4 regions of the Herbaspirillum sp. NPDC101397 genome follow, and region 3 is predicted to be linked to each of the others. Evidence: predicted binding sites of a transcription regulator. Region 3 holds the regulator's gene; each other region holds the start of a gene.
What was found. The regulator sigma-54, encoded in region 3, starts transcription at its own class of promoters, with help from an activator protein. The targets are predictions, from matches to a motif close to TGGCANGNAANCTGCTTT.
Positions count from the first base shown of each region.

Region 1: ACIROW_RS08435 (ammonium transporter) is a predicted target of sigma-54. The motif match lies at 2,267-2,284, and genes of this name have one in related genera.
Region 2: ACIROW_RS20025 (acetyl-CoA acetyltransferase) is a predicted target of sigma-54. The motif match lies at 2,347-2,364, and genes of this name have one in related genera.
Region 4: urtA (urea ABC transporter substrate-binding protein) is a predicted target of sigma-54. The motif match lies at 2,137-2,154, and genes of this name have one in related genera.

Region 1 is NZ_JBIWNS010000003.1:115,319-119,513, forward strand. Features, by position in the region: gene ACIROW_RS08425 (hypothetical protein) at 1-73, shown strand, start outside; gene ACIROW_RS08430 (LysE family translocator) at 229-828, opposite strand; gene ACIROW_RS08435 (ammonium transporter) at 1,016-2,218, opposite strand; gene ACIROW_RS08440 (alkaline phosphatase D family protein) at 2,603-4,195, shown strand, end outside.
Region 2 is NZ_JBIWNS010000008.1:179,976-184,170, forward strand. Features, by position in the region: gene ACIROW_RS20015 (TRAP transporter large permease subunit) at 1-869, opposite strand, end outside; gene ACIROW_RS20020 (TRAP transporter substrate-binding protein) at 882-1,919, opposite strand; gene ACIROW_RS20025 (acetyl-CoA acetyltransferase) at 2,399-3,574, shown strand; gene ACIROW_RS20030 (acyl-CoA synthetase) at 3,664-4,195, shown strand, end outside.
Region 3 is NZ_JBIWNS010000004.1:84,419-88,613, reverse strand. Features, by position in the region: gene grxD (Grx4 family monothiol glutaredoxin) at 1-304, opposite strand, end outside; gene hpf (ribosome hibernation-promoting factor, HPF/YfiA family) at 606-959, opposite strand; gene ACIROW_RS10870 (RNA polymerase factor sigma-54) at 1,083-2,564, opposite strand; gene lptB (LPS export ABC transporter ATP-binding protein) at 2,598-3,341, opposite strand; gene lptA (lipopolysaccharide transport periplasmic protein LptA) at 3,343-3,900, opposite strand; gene lptC (LPS export ABC transporter periplasmic protein LptC) at 3,965-4,195, opposite strand, start outside.
Region 4 is NZ_JBIWNS010000010.1:10,431-14,625, forward strand. Features, by position in the region: gene urtB (urea ABC transporter permease subunit UrtB) at 1-621, opposite strand, end outside; gene urtA (urea ABC transporter substrate-binding protein) at 828-2,081, opposite strand; gene ACIROW_RS21770 (ferritin-like domain-containing protein) at 2,305-3,141, opposite strand; gene ACIROW_RS21775 (MFS transporter) at 3,245-4,195, opposite strand, start outside.

The sequences.
Region 1 (4,195 bases), on a different contig from region 3:
GAGCGTGGTGGCTGCGGCGGTGTTGCATATCGCGCAGCGTCAGGCCGAGGGTTGGGCTTACATGCGGGCGTGAGCAGTGAGGAATGGAAGCGTTCGCGCGACATCATGGCGTGTCTCTTGAAAAGAAAAAGCCACCTCAAGGGGTGGCTTTTTCTTTGACCGGGTTTGTTTGCAACAGCGCTTGTAAATACAGTATCAAAGAAGCGCTCTCCCTCCTCGCGGCAATGTTTATCGAAACGCCGTCCAGGCGATGAGTGCGGAGAACATCCCCAGCGCTACCGAACTTATTTGCTGAATCTTGCGGGGACCAATGAAGCTCAGGCGCTTGGTATTCAATGCGCTACCTACGCTGATCCAGAGAGCGCCTATCGGCGCCAACAGGCAGGTAAAAGGGACCATCGCGAGTGCGTACGCCGGCAAGGTTTCGAATGCGTGCGGTGGAAAGATCACCAATGCGAACAGCAGTCCTTTCGGATTCAGAAGGGTCGCCACAAACAATATTCTTGGCGTGATGCTTCTTTGTTGCGGCGTCTGCAATAACCTGGCGTCACGCCAGACCTTGATTGCCGTATAGGCCAGGTAGCCACTGCTGGCGACTTTAACCAGCGTGGCAATCCATGGAAATTGCACCTGGATTGGCGCCAGCAATATACCCCACAGTGAAATTGAGAGAAGGTATCCGGCCAACTCAAAGGCGAGCAAGGGCAGGGCGCGCCGGATGCCCAATCCCAAACCGGCCAAAGCCAGCAGGGTGTTGGTGGGGCCCGGTGTCAGCAGAATCACCGCGACACTGAGCAAGAAGACAAAAGAGTGGAAATCAAAAGACATGAAGATCAGAGCCGGTCAGTGTGTGCGAATGCGATCGCAGGGCGGTACGGTTTGCACGCAGAGCGAGAGATCTTATTGTTGTCAGGCAGTATATGACATGCTGTTGATATTGAATATCAAACAGGGCGTGCAGCTTGCCTGTCACGCCCTTGGATGTCGGTGCCGCCTACTTGATTTTCATTGTCCATCACCAACTGGTGTCCCGCTCCGCCGTCGACGAAATCTTGTGGATCGACAGATCGGCGCCTTCGAATTCCTGTTCCGGATCGAGGCGGATGCCGATGGCTTTCTTGAGCAAGCCGTAGACGATCCAGCCGCCGATGACGGCGATGGCGATGCCGAGCAGCGAGCCGCACAGCTGCGCCATGAAGGACACGCCACCCAGGCCGCCCAGCGCCTTGGCGCCGAAGATGCCGGCCGCCAGTCCGCCCCAGGCGCCGCACAGGCCGTGCAGCGGCCATACGCCGAGCACGTCGTCGATCTTCCATTTGTTTTGCGTGCGGGTGAACATCCAGACGAAGATCGCGCCGGCGATGCCGCCGGTGACCAGCGCGCCCAGCGGATGCATCAGGTCGGAGCCTGCGCATACCGCCACCAGTCCCGCCAGCGGACCGTTGTAGACGAAGCCCGGATCGTTCTTGCCCATCACCAGCGCCACCAGTGTGCCGCCGGCCATCGCCATGAGCGAATTGAGCGCGACCAGGCCATTCATCTTGTCGAGAGTTTGTGCGCTCATCACGTTGAAGCCGAACCAGCCTACCGTGAGGATCCAGGCGCCCAGTGCGAGGAAGGGGATGTTCGACGGCGGGTGCGCGGCGATATTGCCGTCCTTGGTGTAGCGTCCGCGTCGCGCGCCCAGCAACAACACTGCAGGCAGCGCGATCCAGCCGCCGACGGCGTGGACCACGATGGAGCCGGCGAAATCGTGGAACTCGGCGCCGAATGCGTTCTTGATCCAGGCTTGCACGCCGAAGTGCTGGTTCCAGGCGATGCCTTCGAAGAACGGATACACCAGGCCGACCAGCACTGCGGTGGCGATCAGTTGTGGATAGAATTTGGAGCGCTCGGCAATGCCGCCGGAGATGATCGCCGGGATGGCGGCTGCAAAGGTCAGCAGGAAGAAAAACTTCACCAGTTCAAAGCCGCTTCGCGCCGACAGGACTTCGGCGCCGCTGAAAAAGCTGACGCCGTAGGCAACGTAATAGCCGACGAAAAAGTAGGCAATGGTCGATACCGCGAAGTCTGCGAGGATTTTGACCAGCGCGTTGACCTGGTTCTTGCGTCGCACGGTGCCCAGTTCCAGAAAGGCAAAGCCGGCATGCATCGCCAGAATCATGATTGCGCCGAGCAAAATGAAGAGCGCATCGGCACCATTTTTGTGATCATCCACAGAAAAATCTCCCAATAATTGTGCAAAAATATTTTAAAAGCACTCTATTAAGCAAATTTCATTCCATTTCGGTGCAAATTATTAAGCGACTGAATTTAAAAGGGATTTTTTTGAGGTTCCTGGAGCCGCGTGGAAATCGCACGTAAATCGTGCGAAATGATGCGTCCGCTTGGTGCGTCGTCAAAAACGAGCCGCTTGCGCAAATGTTGGCGTCTCGCCAGGTTTATTGGCAGGGAACGGAAGTCATTCAGGGTTTGGGTGGAGCAACATCGAGAATCTCAATACGAGTGATCCCGGGTCTGCACAGGTCGGCATTTGTTCATGGAACGGTCACATTGCATTGCTACATTGCAATTTCCCATGTGATCAGCCAAGGAGTCCGCCATGTCCGACGATGCAGCATCTTCCTCTTCGCCGTCTTCACCATCATTGCCTTCGTCCCCGTCAGCACCTTTGTCTCCGCCTTCACGCCGCGATTTTCTGCGTGATGCGGCGCTCGGCGCCGGCGCGCTGTTGAGCGCAGGTTCGCTGACGTCCGCATTCGCCCAGCAGGCGCCTGCCGTTGTGACCTCGGAACGCTTGCGCCCGCAGGTCGACAGCGGCGCCATGAGCGGCGACATCACGCGCGATGCGGCGATGCTGTGGAGCCGCACCGATCGTGCGGCGCGCATGGTGGTGGAGTATTCGGTACATGAGAATTTCAAGAACGCGGTCACGGTTGCCGGTCCCGCCGCGCTGGCGCGCAACGATTACACCGCGCGTGTGGATCTGCGCGGCTTGCCGGTGTCGCAGCGGCTGTATTACCGCCTGCGCTTTCAGGACTTGCAGCATGAGTCGGCATGGAGTGCGCCGGTGACCGGCAGCCTGATCATTCCCGGCGGCGGTGAGCGTGACATCAGCTTCGCGTTTTCCGGCGACGAGGCCGGGCAGGGCTGGGGCATCAACGAAGCCTGGGGTGGCTATCGCGTGTATGAAACCATGCGCCGCTTCAAGCCGGATTTCTTCATCCATTCGGGCGACCAGATTTATGCCGACGGTCCGATCCAGGCCGAAGTGAAGCTCGATGACGGCAGCATCTGGCGCAATCTGGTGACGCCGGCCAAGTCCAAGGTCGCGCAGACGCTCGACGACTATCGGGGCAACTTCGCCTACAACCTGATGGACGCCAACAAGAAGCGCTTCATGGCCGAGGTGCCGTTCCTGGTGCAGTGGGATGACCACGAGGTGCGCAACAATTGGTATCCGGGCCAGGTGATCGGCGCAGCGGAGAAGCGCTATCAGGAGCGCGAGCTGGATGTGCTCAAGCAGCGCGCACGGCAGGCGATGTTCGAGTACAACCCGTTCCGCATCGACGTCGCCGATCCTGAGCGCATCTATCGTTCATTCAACTACGGACCGTTGCTGGAAGTGTTCATGCTCGACGAGCGCAGCTACCGCGGCGCCAATTCGCCGAATCGCCAGCCGCTGCAAGGACAGGACGCGGCTTTCCTCGGTGCGGCGCAAATGCGCTGGATCAAGCAGGCGCTGCTGCGCTCACGCTCGACATGGAAAGTGATCGCCAGCGACATGCCGATTTCCATCGTCGTGCCCGACCTGAATGCGGATGTACCGCAGGGCACCTTCGAGGCGTGGGCCAATGCCGACAACGGCAAGCCGTCCGGGCGCGAGCTGGAGGTCGCGGAGCTGCTGCGCTTCATCAAACGCCACAACATCAAGAACGTGGTGTGGGTGACGGCCGATGTGCACTACGCATCGGCGACTTACTACCTGCCGGAGAAGGCGCAGTTCACCGACTTCAAGCCGTTCTGGGAATTTGTCGGCGGGCCACTGCATGCAGGCACCTTCGGCCCCGGCGAGATAGACCGGACGTTCGGGCCGGACGTGCGTTATGTGAGCATTCCCGCCGACATGAAACAGAACCGCTCGCCGGCGGATCTGTTTCAGTTTTTCGGCATCGCCAAGATCGATGCCAGGACC
Region 2 (4,195 bases), on a different contig from region 3:
TGGCCCAGCAAGGCCGCCATGAAGTCGATCAGCGTTCTGGCAAGACCGCTGATTTCCAGCAGCGAACCGAGCAAGACGAACAGCGGCACCGACAACAGGATCAGGCTGGACATGCCCTCGTCCATACGGCTGACCACGATCATCATCGGTGCGCCTGTAGCAATGGTCAGATAGGCCATCGTCGCCGTACCGAAGGCGAACGCAATCGGAATACCGCCTGCGACACACGCGCCGATCAGCACCACGAAGAACACGATCAGGTTGTAGTTGCCCATGGCCAGCAGGGCCGGCTTGCTGATCCACAGCACCGCGCCGATCACGGCGACAACGGCCACGGCAGACAACACCTGCCTGATGCTGGAGCGGCTCGCCATGCGGGCAATCGCCGCCAGGAACATCAGGATCGCGCCGACCGGCAGCGCTGCTGCACGCAGGCCGTCGGGGATCTCCAAGGCCGGCGTGGTGATCGCCATCTGCTCCGACGCGTGGTCGACCGCAGGATGGATGATCATCAATACAAAGATGCAGACGATCAATGCGGCGACTGTTTCCAGCCAGACGCGCCATTTGTCGGAGAGCTTGTTGACGATGGCCGTCAGGCGCATGTGCTCGCCCCGGTCCAGCGCCAGCACTGCGCCCAGCATCGACAGCCAGATGAACAGCGTCGAGGCCAGTTCATCGGACCAGATCAGCGGGTCGTGCAGCGCATAGCGGTAGATCACGCCGGCCAGCAGCACGCCGGTTTCCACCACCACCAGCGCCGCAGCAACCGCGGCGACAACGTGCATGACGCCGCGATTGACGCCCGCCAGCAGACGCGCCAGCGGGTTGGTCGGCAGCGGTGCAGAAGGCATTCTCACTTCGGTCATCGCCGCTTCCATTTACGCCAACTTCCCGGTGTATTTCTCCAACAGCGCCCAAGGTTCGTCACCGAACTTCTTGTGCCACTCGGCATAAAAACCTGCACTGCGCAGCTTGGCGCGGAAGGCTTCGTTGTCGGTGTCGTTGAAGGCCAGACCCTTGCCCTTCATTTCGGTCGCCAGGGAATCGTTCAGCGCCTTGACGTCGGCGCGTTGCTTGATGCCGGCTTCATTGACGTTGCGTGTGACGATTTCCTGCAGGTCCTTCGGCAGACGCTCGAACGATTTCTTGTTGGCCAGGAACCAGAAACCATCCCACATGTGGTTGGTCATGGAGCAGTACTTCTGCACTTCGTACAGCTTGGCGGTCGAGATGATCGCCATCGGGTTTTCCTGGCCTTCGACGATCTTGGTCTGCAGCGCGGAATACACTTCGGCGAAGTTGATGCTGGCCGGCGCCGCATCGAAGGCGCGGAACATCGATGTCCACAGCGGGCTCGGCGGCACGCGCAGCTTCATGCCCTTGAGGTCTTCCGGCTTGTTGATCGCGCGAGTGCTGTTGGTGATCTGGCGGTAGCCGTTGTCCCAGATCTTTTCAAATGCAAAGACGGTGGACTTGGCCTCGATCTGCTTGCGCACGTGCGCGCCCAACTCGCCGTCGAGTGCGGCCCACACCTGGTTGTAATCCTTGAAGGCAAAGCCGACGCCGCTGATCTGTGCAGCCGGCACCAGCGTGCCGAGAATCAGCGGGGACAGTGTAAAGAAGTCGACCGCGCCCGAGCGTACCTGGCCCAGCGTGTCGGTGTCATTGCCGAGCTGGTTGTTCGGATAGACCTGGAAGTCGATGCGGCCCTTGGACTCGGTCGCGATCTTGGCGGCCATTTCCTTGGCGCGCAGATTCATCGGATGCGTGGCCGGCAGGTTGTTGGCGTACTTCAGCGTGAATTCAGCGGCGGCAAATGCCTGGGTCGACATCATGCCGGTGGCGGCAGCGGCCGAAGCGACGGAAACAGTCTTCAAAAAACGACGGCGAGTGATGCTGGCAGTTGGGTTACCCATCTGTTTGTCTCCTGATTTTAGTTTTGGTTAATTTATGTTGCCGATACTAGTAACGACTAATTCAGCACTGCTTATGCGTTCTAGAGCAATTTGGATGCCAAGTCGCGAAAGTGTTTCCACGGACCTGGGCTTCCCTCCCTGAAGTCGGCATTGCAAGCACATTCTCTTCGATAAACGCCTGATTCGACAAGGGATGTGAGGGCCAATCAGGTGTTTATTTTGATGCGACACCTGTCGCATTGCCTGAACACCTGATTGACACCTGTATGCGGTTCCCATCCCGGTTTCATCCTGCAGTGCAGCAAATTCATCACTGCGCGCAACGTGCTATGTTTACCGCCATCACGGCCTGCCGACGCCGCCCGTACGGGCGCTGCCGCCATAACAACAAGCAACGCGGCAATGCTGCACCGGCCTGGAAAATTCGTGGCATCGTTTTTGCATATTGCTGTTCCAACACACTCTTTTCAGGAATCCACATGACTGCACCTTCCCCTTGCATCACCGGCTGGAATCACTCCCAATTCGGCAAGCTCGACGGCATCGATCCGGAAGCGCTGATCGGCCAGGTCGCCAAGGCGGCCATCGAACACGCCGGCCTGACGCCGGAAGACATCGGCTCGATCCACATCGGCACCTTCAACGGCGGCTTCCTGTATCAGGACTTCCCGTCCTCGCTGGTGTTCAATACCTTGCCCGCGCTGCGCTTCAAGCCTGCCGTGCGCGTTGAGAACGCCTGCGCCACCGGTTCGGCGGCGATCCACTCGGGCATGCAATCGATCCTGTCCGGCCAGGCCAAGCACGCGCTGGTGATCGGCTTTGAAAAAATGACCGAACTGGCCACGCCGCAAGTCGGCGAAGTGCTGCTCAAGTGCTGCTACGCCAAGGAAGAAGCCGGCATCCCGGGCGGCTTCGCCGGCGTGTTCGGCAAGATCGCGCAAGCCTACTTTGATCGCTACGGCGATCAGTCGGATGCGCTGGCCGCCATTGCCGCCAAGAATCACAAGAACGGCATGAGCAATCCCTACGCCCACATGCGCAAGGATTTCGGCTTCGACTTCTGCCGCAACGTCTCGGAAAAGAATCCCTTCGTCGCCGGCCCGTTGAAGCGCACAGATTGCTCGCTGATCTCCGACGGCGCCGCCGCGCTGGTGCTGAGCGCCGCCGACGTGGCCAAGACCATGCAGCGCGCCGTGACCTTCCGCGCCGCCGTGCACGTCAATGATTTCCTGCCGCTGTCGCGCCGCGACCCGACCCGTTTCGAAGCCGGCACGCTGGCATGGCAGCAGGCATTGAAACAAGCCGACCTCAAATTGCTCGACCTGTCGTTGGTGGAAACCCACGACTGCTTCACCATCGCCGAGTTGCTTGAGTATGAAGCCATGGGCCTGGCCGAGCCGGGCCAGGGCGCACGCGCCATCCTCGACGGCGTCACCGCCAAGAACGGCCGCCTGCCGATCAATCCTTCCGGCGGCCTGAAGTCCAAGGGCCATCCGGTCGGCGCCACCGGCGTGTCGATGCACGTGATGGCGGCGATGCAGGCCAGCCATGACGCCGGCGACATGCAGATCCCGAACGCGCGCTATGCCGGCGTGTTCAACATGGGCGGTGCTGCAGTGGCGAATTACGTGAGCATTCTGGAACGCGTGCATTGATAGTTTTTCCGTGGTCCCGGCATTGCCCGGGACCGCGGCAGCAGCAACTGAAGTAAAGACCCACATAAAAAATACACACGAGCGAGACGATGTTAACCAAAGTAATGAACCTGGGGCGCCTGCTATCCGACGTCGCCCGCCGCTTCCCCGACGAGCCCGGCCTGATCTTCGGCGACGGCACCGCGGACGGCAAAGGCGACAAGATCGCCACCTGGAAACAGATCAACGACCGCGTCGACACCCTCGCCCATGCGCTGCAAAAGCTGGGCGTGAGCAAGGGCGACAAAATGCTGGTCCACTCCCGCAACAACCTGCAGATTTTTGAAAGCGCCTGGGCGGCATTCAAGCTGGGCATGGTCTGGGTCCCGACCAACGTGCGCATCACGCCGCCGGAAGCTGCCTATCTCGGCCAGTCCAGCGGCGCCAGCGTCATGCTGTACGACCGCGGCTTCGCCAACTATGTCGACGCCGTCAAGGAAATCTCCCCCGCGCTGAAACACGTCATCGCGCTGCAAGACCCGCGCGCCGGCGAACTTGATTTCGAAACACTCGCCACTGCGGCCGGTGCGCATCAGCCTTTCGATGAAGTGGAAGTCGATTACGAAGATCCGCTGTGGTTCT
Region 3 (4,195 bases):
TGAACAGGGTTTGCAGTTCGCCCGATTCGTACATTTCGCTCAGGATGTCGGAGCCGCCGATGAATTCGCCCTTGACGTACAACTGAGGGATGGTCGGCCAGTTCGAGTATTCCTTGATGCCCTGGCGCACGTCGGCGCTTTCCAGCACGTTGACGGTGACGATGTTTTCCGCGCCGCTGGCCTTGAGCAGTTGGATCGCCTTGCCCGAGAAGCCACACTGCGGGAATTGCGCGGTGCCCTTCATGAACAGCACGACAGGGTTTTGGGTAACGGTTTCCTTGATCCAGGATTGGACTTCGCTCATGACTACACCTTCAAAAAGTTCGCAATGCCGCCATTATATGAAAAAGCGGGCGTGCGCGTTGGGAGAGTGCCGTTGCACAGGGGAATGTCTTTCAGGCAACACGGCGCGGGTGGGCTGCTGTGACCAACATGTAAATGATTTGCAGGATTGCAAGAGATGCCTTGCGAGGCAGGTGGGGAAAAAGTGTAAAAGATTTTGAAAGATATTGAAAATACGCGATGAAGTTGTCGTTGCAGAAACAAGAAAGGGCGCTTGCGCGCCCTTTTTTTGGTGCCGGTCCAGTCCGCCGGCTAGTTGGCTATCACGAGGCAGCTGCGGGCAACGGTTCTTCCGGCAGGCGTTTTGCCATCGAGTGATGGTTTTGCACGCGGTCCTTGTGCTTGATCACCTGGCGATCCAGTTTGTCGATCAGCATGTCAATGGCGGCGTACAGGTCGTGTGCAATGCTCTCGGCATGCAGGTCTTTCCCCTTGATATGAACGTTTATTTCTGCCTTCTGGCGTTTTTCTTTTTCGGTCAGCTTGTCTACGCTGAGAATGACACTGATGTCGATCACATGGTCAAAGTGGCGCTTGATGCGCGTCAGCTTGTTTTGCACGTACTCGCGGATGGCGGGGGTCAAATCGAGATGATGGCCACTAATGGTCAGATTCATACAGCACTCCTATCGTGAGATTGCTGGAGGTTCTTACGCATTGTCCGGTTGCTTGCAGGCAGCACCAGAACAAAACACCCGAACTCAACAGAACACAGCAACGATGCTTTGCTACAGAAAAACTTACAGAGATTTGCGGAGATTCACCGGCGGAATTTTGAGCACTTCGCGGTATTTCGCGACGGTACGTCGCGCCACCACCATGCCCTGTTCCGCCAACATATCTGCAATCTTGCTATCAGAGAGTGGGTTCTTAGGGTCTTCTGCTCCTATCAGTTGTTTGATGAGAGCCCGTATCGCAGTGGAGGAAGCTTCACCTCCGGTTTCTGTTGCGACGTGGCTGCCGAAGAAGTATTTCAACTCAAACATGCCATGCGGGGTCAGCATGTACTTCTGAGTCGTTACACGAGAAATAGTGCTCTCGTGTAGACCCAGTGTATCAGCTATTTCGCGCAACACAAGGGGTCTCATGGCAACGGCGCCATGTGAAAAAAAGTTGCGTTGCCTCTCAACAATTGCCTGGGCGACACGCAAAATTGTGTCGAAGCGCTGACGCATATTTTTGATCAGCCACTTGGCTTCCTGCAGCTGCGAACCGAGCGAGCCGTCGCCCTTGGCTTGCTTGAGTGCGTTGGCGTACATGGCGTTGACGCGCAGCCGTGGCATCACGTCGTGGTTGAGCAAAACCTGCCAGCCGTCCTTGGACGCTTTGACAATCACGTCGGGCACCACGTAGTCGGATCGGCCCGATGCAAACATGGCGCCGGGATGTGGATGGCACTGGCGAATCACGGCTTGCGCCTCGCGCAGGTCTTCATCGTCGCAACCGAGCGCTTTCTTGATTTTATTGAAATCACGCTGGGCGAACAGCGCCAGGTAATCTTCAACGATGGTCAGCGCCAGCCGGCGTGTGACAAAGGCAACTTTCGGCAAGCGCCGGACCTGCAGCGCCAGGCATTCGGAGGCGCTACGCGCGCCGACGCCGGCCGGCTCGAAGCTCTGCAGCAGCTTCAGTGCAATGGTCAGTTCGTCAAGTTCGATTTCCAGTTCTTCGGGCAGGCGCGCGTGGATTTCTTCCAGCGATTCTTCGAGATAGCCATGGTCGTCAATCGCATCGACGATCAGTTCGATCAGCGCACGGTCGCGCAAGCTGCGCACGGTCAGGCGGGTCTGCTCCTGCAGGTGTTCGCGCAGCGTGACGTCGTGGGCTTCGAGTTGCGGACGCGAGTCTTCGTCGTCGGGTGTCTTGCCGGTGCGGGCGACGTCGTCGAAGCTCCAGTCGGCATCGCCGCTCGCATGCTCGTCGCCGCTTGCGCTGTCCTGCGGATCGCCGGCTTCGCCTTCCGCGGGTGCAGCGCTGGCGGCGCTGTTTTCGACCGGCTCCGCCTGCGCCGAAGACGGGCTGCTGAGGGCGCCGTCGGCAAGCAGCCGCACGGAATTGTCGAGCGCATCGTCGAGGCGTTCCAGCAGCGGATTGTCCGACAGGATCTGTTCCAGTTCCTGGTGCAGTTCCAGCGTCGACAGCTGCAGCAAACGGATCGACTGCTGCAACTGCGGCGTCAATGCCAGATGCTGAGAGGTGCGAAGCTGGAGGGATTGTTTCATTCAGTTTTCAGTTGGCAGCGTATTGCCTGCGGATTACATGCGGAAGTGTTCGCCCAGATACACGCGGCGGACGGACTCATCGGCGATGATGTCGTCAGGGCTGCCGCTGGCCAGCACGGTGCCCTGGTTGATGATGTAGGCGCGATCGCAAATGCCCAGGGTCTCGCGCACGTTGTGGTCTGTGATGAGCACGCCGATGCCGCGTTCCTTGAGGAAGCGCACGATGCGCTGGATCTCGATCACGGCGATCGGATCGATACCGGCGAATGGTTCGTCGAGCAGCACGAAGCGCGGATCGGTCGCCAGCGCACGGGCGATTTCGACACGCCGGCGTTCGCCGCCGGACAACGACAGTGCCGGGCTTTCGCGCAGCTTCTCGATCTGCAATTCGTGCAACAGGCTGTTGAGGCGGCCTTCGATTTCATCACGGCTGAGCGACTTGCCGTTTTCCTTGCGCAGTTCCAGTACGGCGCGGATGTTGTCTTCCACGTTGAGCTTGCGGAACACCGAGGCTTCCTGCGGCAGATAAGACAGGCCGAGCTGCGCGCGCTCGTGGATAGGCAGCCGAGAAATCGCCGAACCGTCGAGATCGATCTCGCCGCCGTCGGACGGCACCAGGCCGACGATCATGTAAAACGAGGTGGTCTTGCCGGCGCCGTTGGGGCCGAGCAGGCCGACCACTTCGCCGCTGGCGACTTCGAGCGAGACGTCGCGAACGACCTGCCGCGCGCCATAGCTCTTTTGCAATCCGCGTACTACGAGAGAACTGATCGCCATCTTATTGGCCCTTCGAAGAATCGACGCGCGGCTGGATGATCGCGGTGATGCGACCGCCGCCGGGTTTGCTTTCGCCGGTGTTGGTGTTGTTGACCGAATAGAACTCGGCACGGCTGTCGTAGGAGATGAACTCGCCGTTGACTTCATCGGTCACGCGCGGGCCGTCCATGCGCTGCATGTGGGCGCGCGTAAACAGTTTCGAGATTTCAGTCTTCTCGCTGTATTCGATGCGTTCGGCCTGGCCTTCGATCCACAGGTTGGGGCCGCCGTCGCGTTTCTGGCGGAAGCTGGCCAACTGGCCGGGCGCCGCATAGAGGATAGCCAGTTCATAGCCGGACGGATCGGTGGTCAGCACCACCTTGCCGGCCTTGATCAGCAGCGTGCCGCGCGTGAGCACGACGTTGCCGGTGAAGGTCTTCACCTGCTTGACGTCGTCGTACACCATTTGCTCGGCTTCGATGCGGGTCGGCTTTTCAGTGTCGGCGCGTTCGGCGCGGGCGAGGCCGGCAACGCTCATCAGGAGCACGGTGAGCAGCGGCAGTAGGGATGTCGTTTTCATAGGATCCTGCGCAAGTATCTCGTTTTGATTATGCCAATTGGCGATGGGAGCTGAAGACTGACGGCTAACGCGGCGGACGTGAGCGCGGCTGGTACGTGCCGCGCACATTGTGGAGCAATTGGAATTCCTGTGTCGCGTTGTTGGCGATCATGCCGGTGCCGGTCATGATGGATTGCCCCATCGTGATTTCAACCGGCTTGTCGGTGCGCGCGATGTCTTCGTCTGGCAGCAGCAGCAGGTATTCGGTTTTCAGATGCATGTCTTCGGCAGTACCGAACGCGGAGCGGTCGGCATT
Region 4 (4,195 bases), on a different contig from region 3:
CAGCATCTGTTCCAGCACCGGTTTCAGATTGGCGTTGGTGGTGTCGGCCAGGGCTTTGACGGCGGCCTTGCGTGCGGCTGCGTCAGGCGCGTGCAGGTTGGCCGTAGCGACGACTTGCTTCAACACTTCCTGGATTTGCGGATCTTTTTCCGCCGCCAGCGCTTTGCTGATCAACGGGGTCTGTGCGGCGTCGGCGGTCTTCAGCAATTCGGTCGCGGCGGTCAGGCGCGTGGCGCGGTCCGGCGAGAACAGCTTGAGTCCCGACAAGGCGCCTTCGACTACGCCGCGCAGGCGGTTGTTGACGGTGATGCCTTCGGCGTCATCCGGGGCCGGACCGGTCTTGTCGGTGGCGGGATTGAAGGCGTCGCTGTCTTCGATGATCAGCACGTCGCCGGCAGGCGTGGCGTACAGGGCATCGCTGTTGATGGCGTTGAGGATCTTTTGCGCGTCGGCATTGGCCAGCGCAGCAATCTGCGTGACGGCGGCGATGCGCGCGTCAGGGTCGTCGCCGGCCAGCGGCTTGAGCAGCGCCGGATCGATCGCAGCATGCGCGCTGATCGCCTGGGTGCACAGCCAGCCTGTCAGCAAGGCGGACGCAATTATCTTGGGGAGAAGTCTCATGGTTCTTTTCGGTGGCAAGGCAAGACGGAAAGAAAGTCGGTCTTACGACGCTTGTCTGAGATTCATGCATGCGATTCCGGAGATGGAATCGCCGCAGTGATTGCACCGGACGGGATGTCGGACGCCCGGTGCAAGGTCTTGCAAACCGCTGCATGGAACATGCAGCGGGGAACTGCTCAGCTAACCAAACATGGCAAGCAACTGCATTACATCTTTTGCTTGCTCTCGTTGCCCGGGATGTATGGGCTCCATGGTTGCGCACGGATGGTGGTCTTGGTCTTGTTGACCACGTTGAACTGACCGTCGGCCTTGATTTCGCCGATCATCACTGGTTTGTGCAGGTGATGGTTGGTCTTGTCCATTTCCAGCGTGTAGCCGGACGGTGCCTTGAAGGTCTGGCCGCCCATCGCTGCGATCACCTTGTCGGTGTCGGTAGTCTTGGCTTTTTCAACGGCTTGCTTCCACATGTAGATACCGACGTAAGTCGCTTCCATCGGATCGTTGGTCACGACCGTATCGGCGTTCGGCAGACCCTTGGCCTTGGCGTAGGCTTTCCACTTCTTGATGAAGGCGGTGTTGACCGGGTTCTTCACGGATTCGAAGTAGTTCCAGGCAGCCAGATGGCCGACCAGCGGTTTTGCGTCAACCCCGCGCAGTTCTTCTTCACCCACCGAGAACGCGACGACAGGCACGTCAGTCGCCTTCAGGCCGGCATTGCCGAGTTCCTTGTAGAACGGCACGTTGGAGTCGCCGTTGATGGTCGAGATCACTGCAGTCTTGCCGCCGGCTGCGAACTTCTTGATGTTGGCGACGATGGTTTGGTAATCAGAGTGGCCGAACGGTGTGTAGACTTCGTCGATGTCGGAATCTTTCACGCCCTTGCTATGCAGGAAGGCGCGCAGAATCTTGTTGGTCGTGCGTGGGTACACATAGTCGGTGCCCAGCAGGACGAAACGCTTGGCGCCGCCGCCTTCTTTCGACATCAGGTATTCGGTGGCAGGGATGGCTTGCTGGTTAGGCGCTGCACCGGTGTAGAAGACGTTCTTTTCCAGCTCTTCGCCTTCGTACTGGACTGGATAGAACAGCAGGCTGTTCAGTTCCTTGAAGACCGGCAGGACAGACTTGCGCGAGACCGAAGTCCAGCAGCCGAACACGACGGAAACCTTGTCTTGCGAAATCAGCTGGCGCGCTTTTTCAGCGAACAGAGGCCAGTTGGATGCAGGGTCAACGATCACGGGCTCGAGTTTCTTGCCGTTGACGCCGCCATTGGCGTTGATTTCATCGATCGTCATCAGCGCGACATCTTTGAGCGATGTTTCGGAGATGGCCATGGTGCCCGACAGCGAATGCAGGATGCCGACTTTGATGGTGTCCGCAGCGAATGCGGCAGGGAGCCAGGAAGAAGCTGCAAGTGCGAACGCGCCGAGTGCTGTTGCTTTTAGGATAGTACGACGTGACATGAAGTGCTCCTACAGTTAGAAGAATCAATGAGAGTTTGTTGACTGCCTTCCTGCTTTAGCAGAATGCGTGCCAATGACAAAACGTCAATCTCTTGTGATTTTTCCGGCTTTGCAGAAGCCGCCGCGCACTATCGCACCATTTTAGGGATGTCAAAAATGGTGGCGGTGCGGTAAACGACGATGCGCCCCAGAAAGGAGCAAATTACAGGGTTTGTGTTTGCTTTTAGCGCAAAAACACGTAATGCATCAGTTGGCGGATCGGATATTGCACCCAGCTTTGCACCTTGGGCGGCAGCTCCAGCGGGCGCAAAATCATCTTCAAGGTCATGTCCGGCGTCAAATTGGTGCGCACGGTGGCGCTCATGCGCGCGCTCAGCTCTCTTAAATAGGCGACGTCGCCGGCCCGCGCCGGATCGCGGAATTTCAGCGCATGGCGGATGGCGCAGTCGGCGTCTTCGTTGCGCATTTCCAGCGTGCGGCGGCTCAGCGTACCCAGCACGCGCGAGCGGCCGATGCCTTCGCGCCGACGGTATTGGCGGAAGTATTGATAGAAATGCTTGTAGTGATTGACCTCGTCGTTGGAGATGCGCGCCGCCAGTTCCTGCAGCACCGGTTCCTGCACGCTGCGCGACAGCGCGCGGTAATAGGTGGCGGTGCCGGTCTCGACCACGCAGCGCGCGGCCATCTCCAGCGCCTTGGTCGGCTCCAGCAGTTCGACCTTGCAGTAGCCTGCGTACTCGGCGAGAAAGCTGTCGTAGGCTTGTTGCCAGTCGAACTCGGGCCAGACGTGCTCGACGTAGGCGCGCAACGCCGCGCCGTGCTGCAATTCTTCCACTTCCCATTGCTCACGCAGCCAGGTCGCCACTTCTTCATTGTCGTGGAAGAAGTCGATCAGGTTGTGAGTATACAGATCGGAGCCGCTTTCGACGAACGAGGCGCAGGTCACCAGGTAGAAGGTGTTTTCATCGTGACGCACGCGCTGCAGATCGATGCGCGAAAAATCCAGATCGGCGATACGCCAGCGTGGTCGGTATTGTTGATGCGGTTGCTGCGATTCCAGGCTTGCCACGTTACCTCCTCGACAGATTGCGATAACGGTATGACGAAACGTGCAAGCCTTGGTTCGCTGCCGCATGTTGGCGATTTGTAACAGCGCACCAGACTCAGCGGCGATCTTGTCCGTATGCCAAGCAGGTGATCGTCGCAGAGAACAGCAATTGCAGCAGGCACACCGCGCTCCAGCCGCCGAGCTTCCATGCGAATCCGGACAGCGCCGCGCCGATCGCGCCGCCGATGAACAGGAAGCCGACGAACAGGCCGTTCAGGCGGCCGCGCAATTGTGGCGACAGCAGGTTGATCTTGCGGCGTTCCAGCGTCTGGTCGGCCGCCACGCCGCCGTCCAGCAGGATCGCGGCGACACCCAGCAGCACCAGCGCCAGGCCCGCGTGCAGATGGACGTCGAAGCCACCCCAGCCGCTGCCGGCGACGCCTGCGATCAAGGCCGCCGCCAACATCCCCAGGTGGCTCAGATGAGAGGCCAGGCGTCCGCGTCCACGATCTCCGGCCCGGCCCGCGAACGGCGTTGCGCATACCGCGCTGGCGCCGACCAGTGCGAACACCGCGATGCCGCCTGCACCCAGCAAAAACGGCTGCTGCACCAGCAACAACGCAACCGTGGTCCAGTAAGACATATACGCCGCCATGCTGAGCGCGCCGGTCAGCGCGCCGTATTGCAGGACGCGTTCGCTGCACAGCAATTGCCACAGCGATTTCAGGATGTCGCGATAGCCTTGGGTTTGTTGCGGATGACGTTCCGGCAACACGCGCGACAGCACCAGCGCCAGCAGCGCCACGATCAGCGCCAGCAGGCCGTACACCGCACGCCATCCGGCCACACTCGCCAGCCAGCCGGCCACCGGGCGCGACAGCATGATGCCCAGCATCAGGCCGCTCATCACGTTGCCGATCACGCGGCCGCGATGTGCTTCCTCGCTCATGAAAGCCGCCATCGGCACCAGCATCTGGATCGCGCTCGACAAGACGCCGGCCAGGAAAATCGTGGTCAGGAACAACCATGTTTGCGCGCTGAACATGGCGATGCCCAGACATGCGGC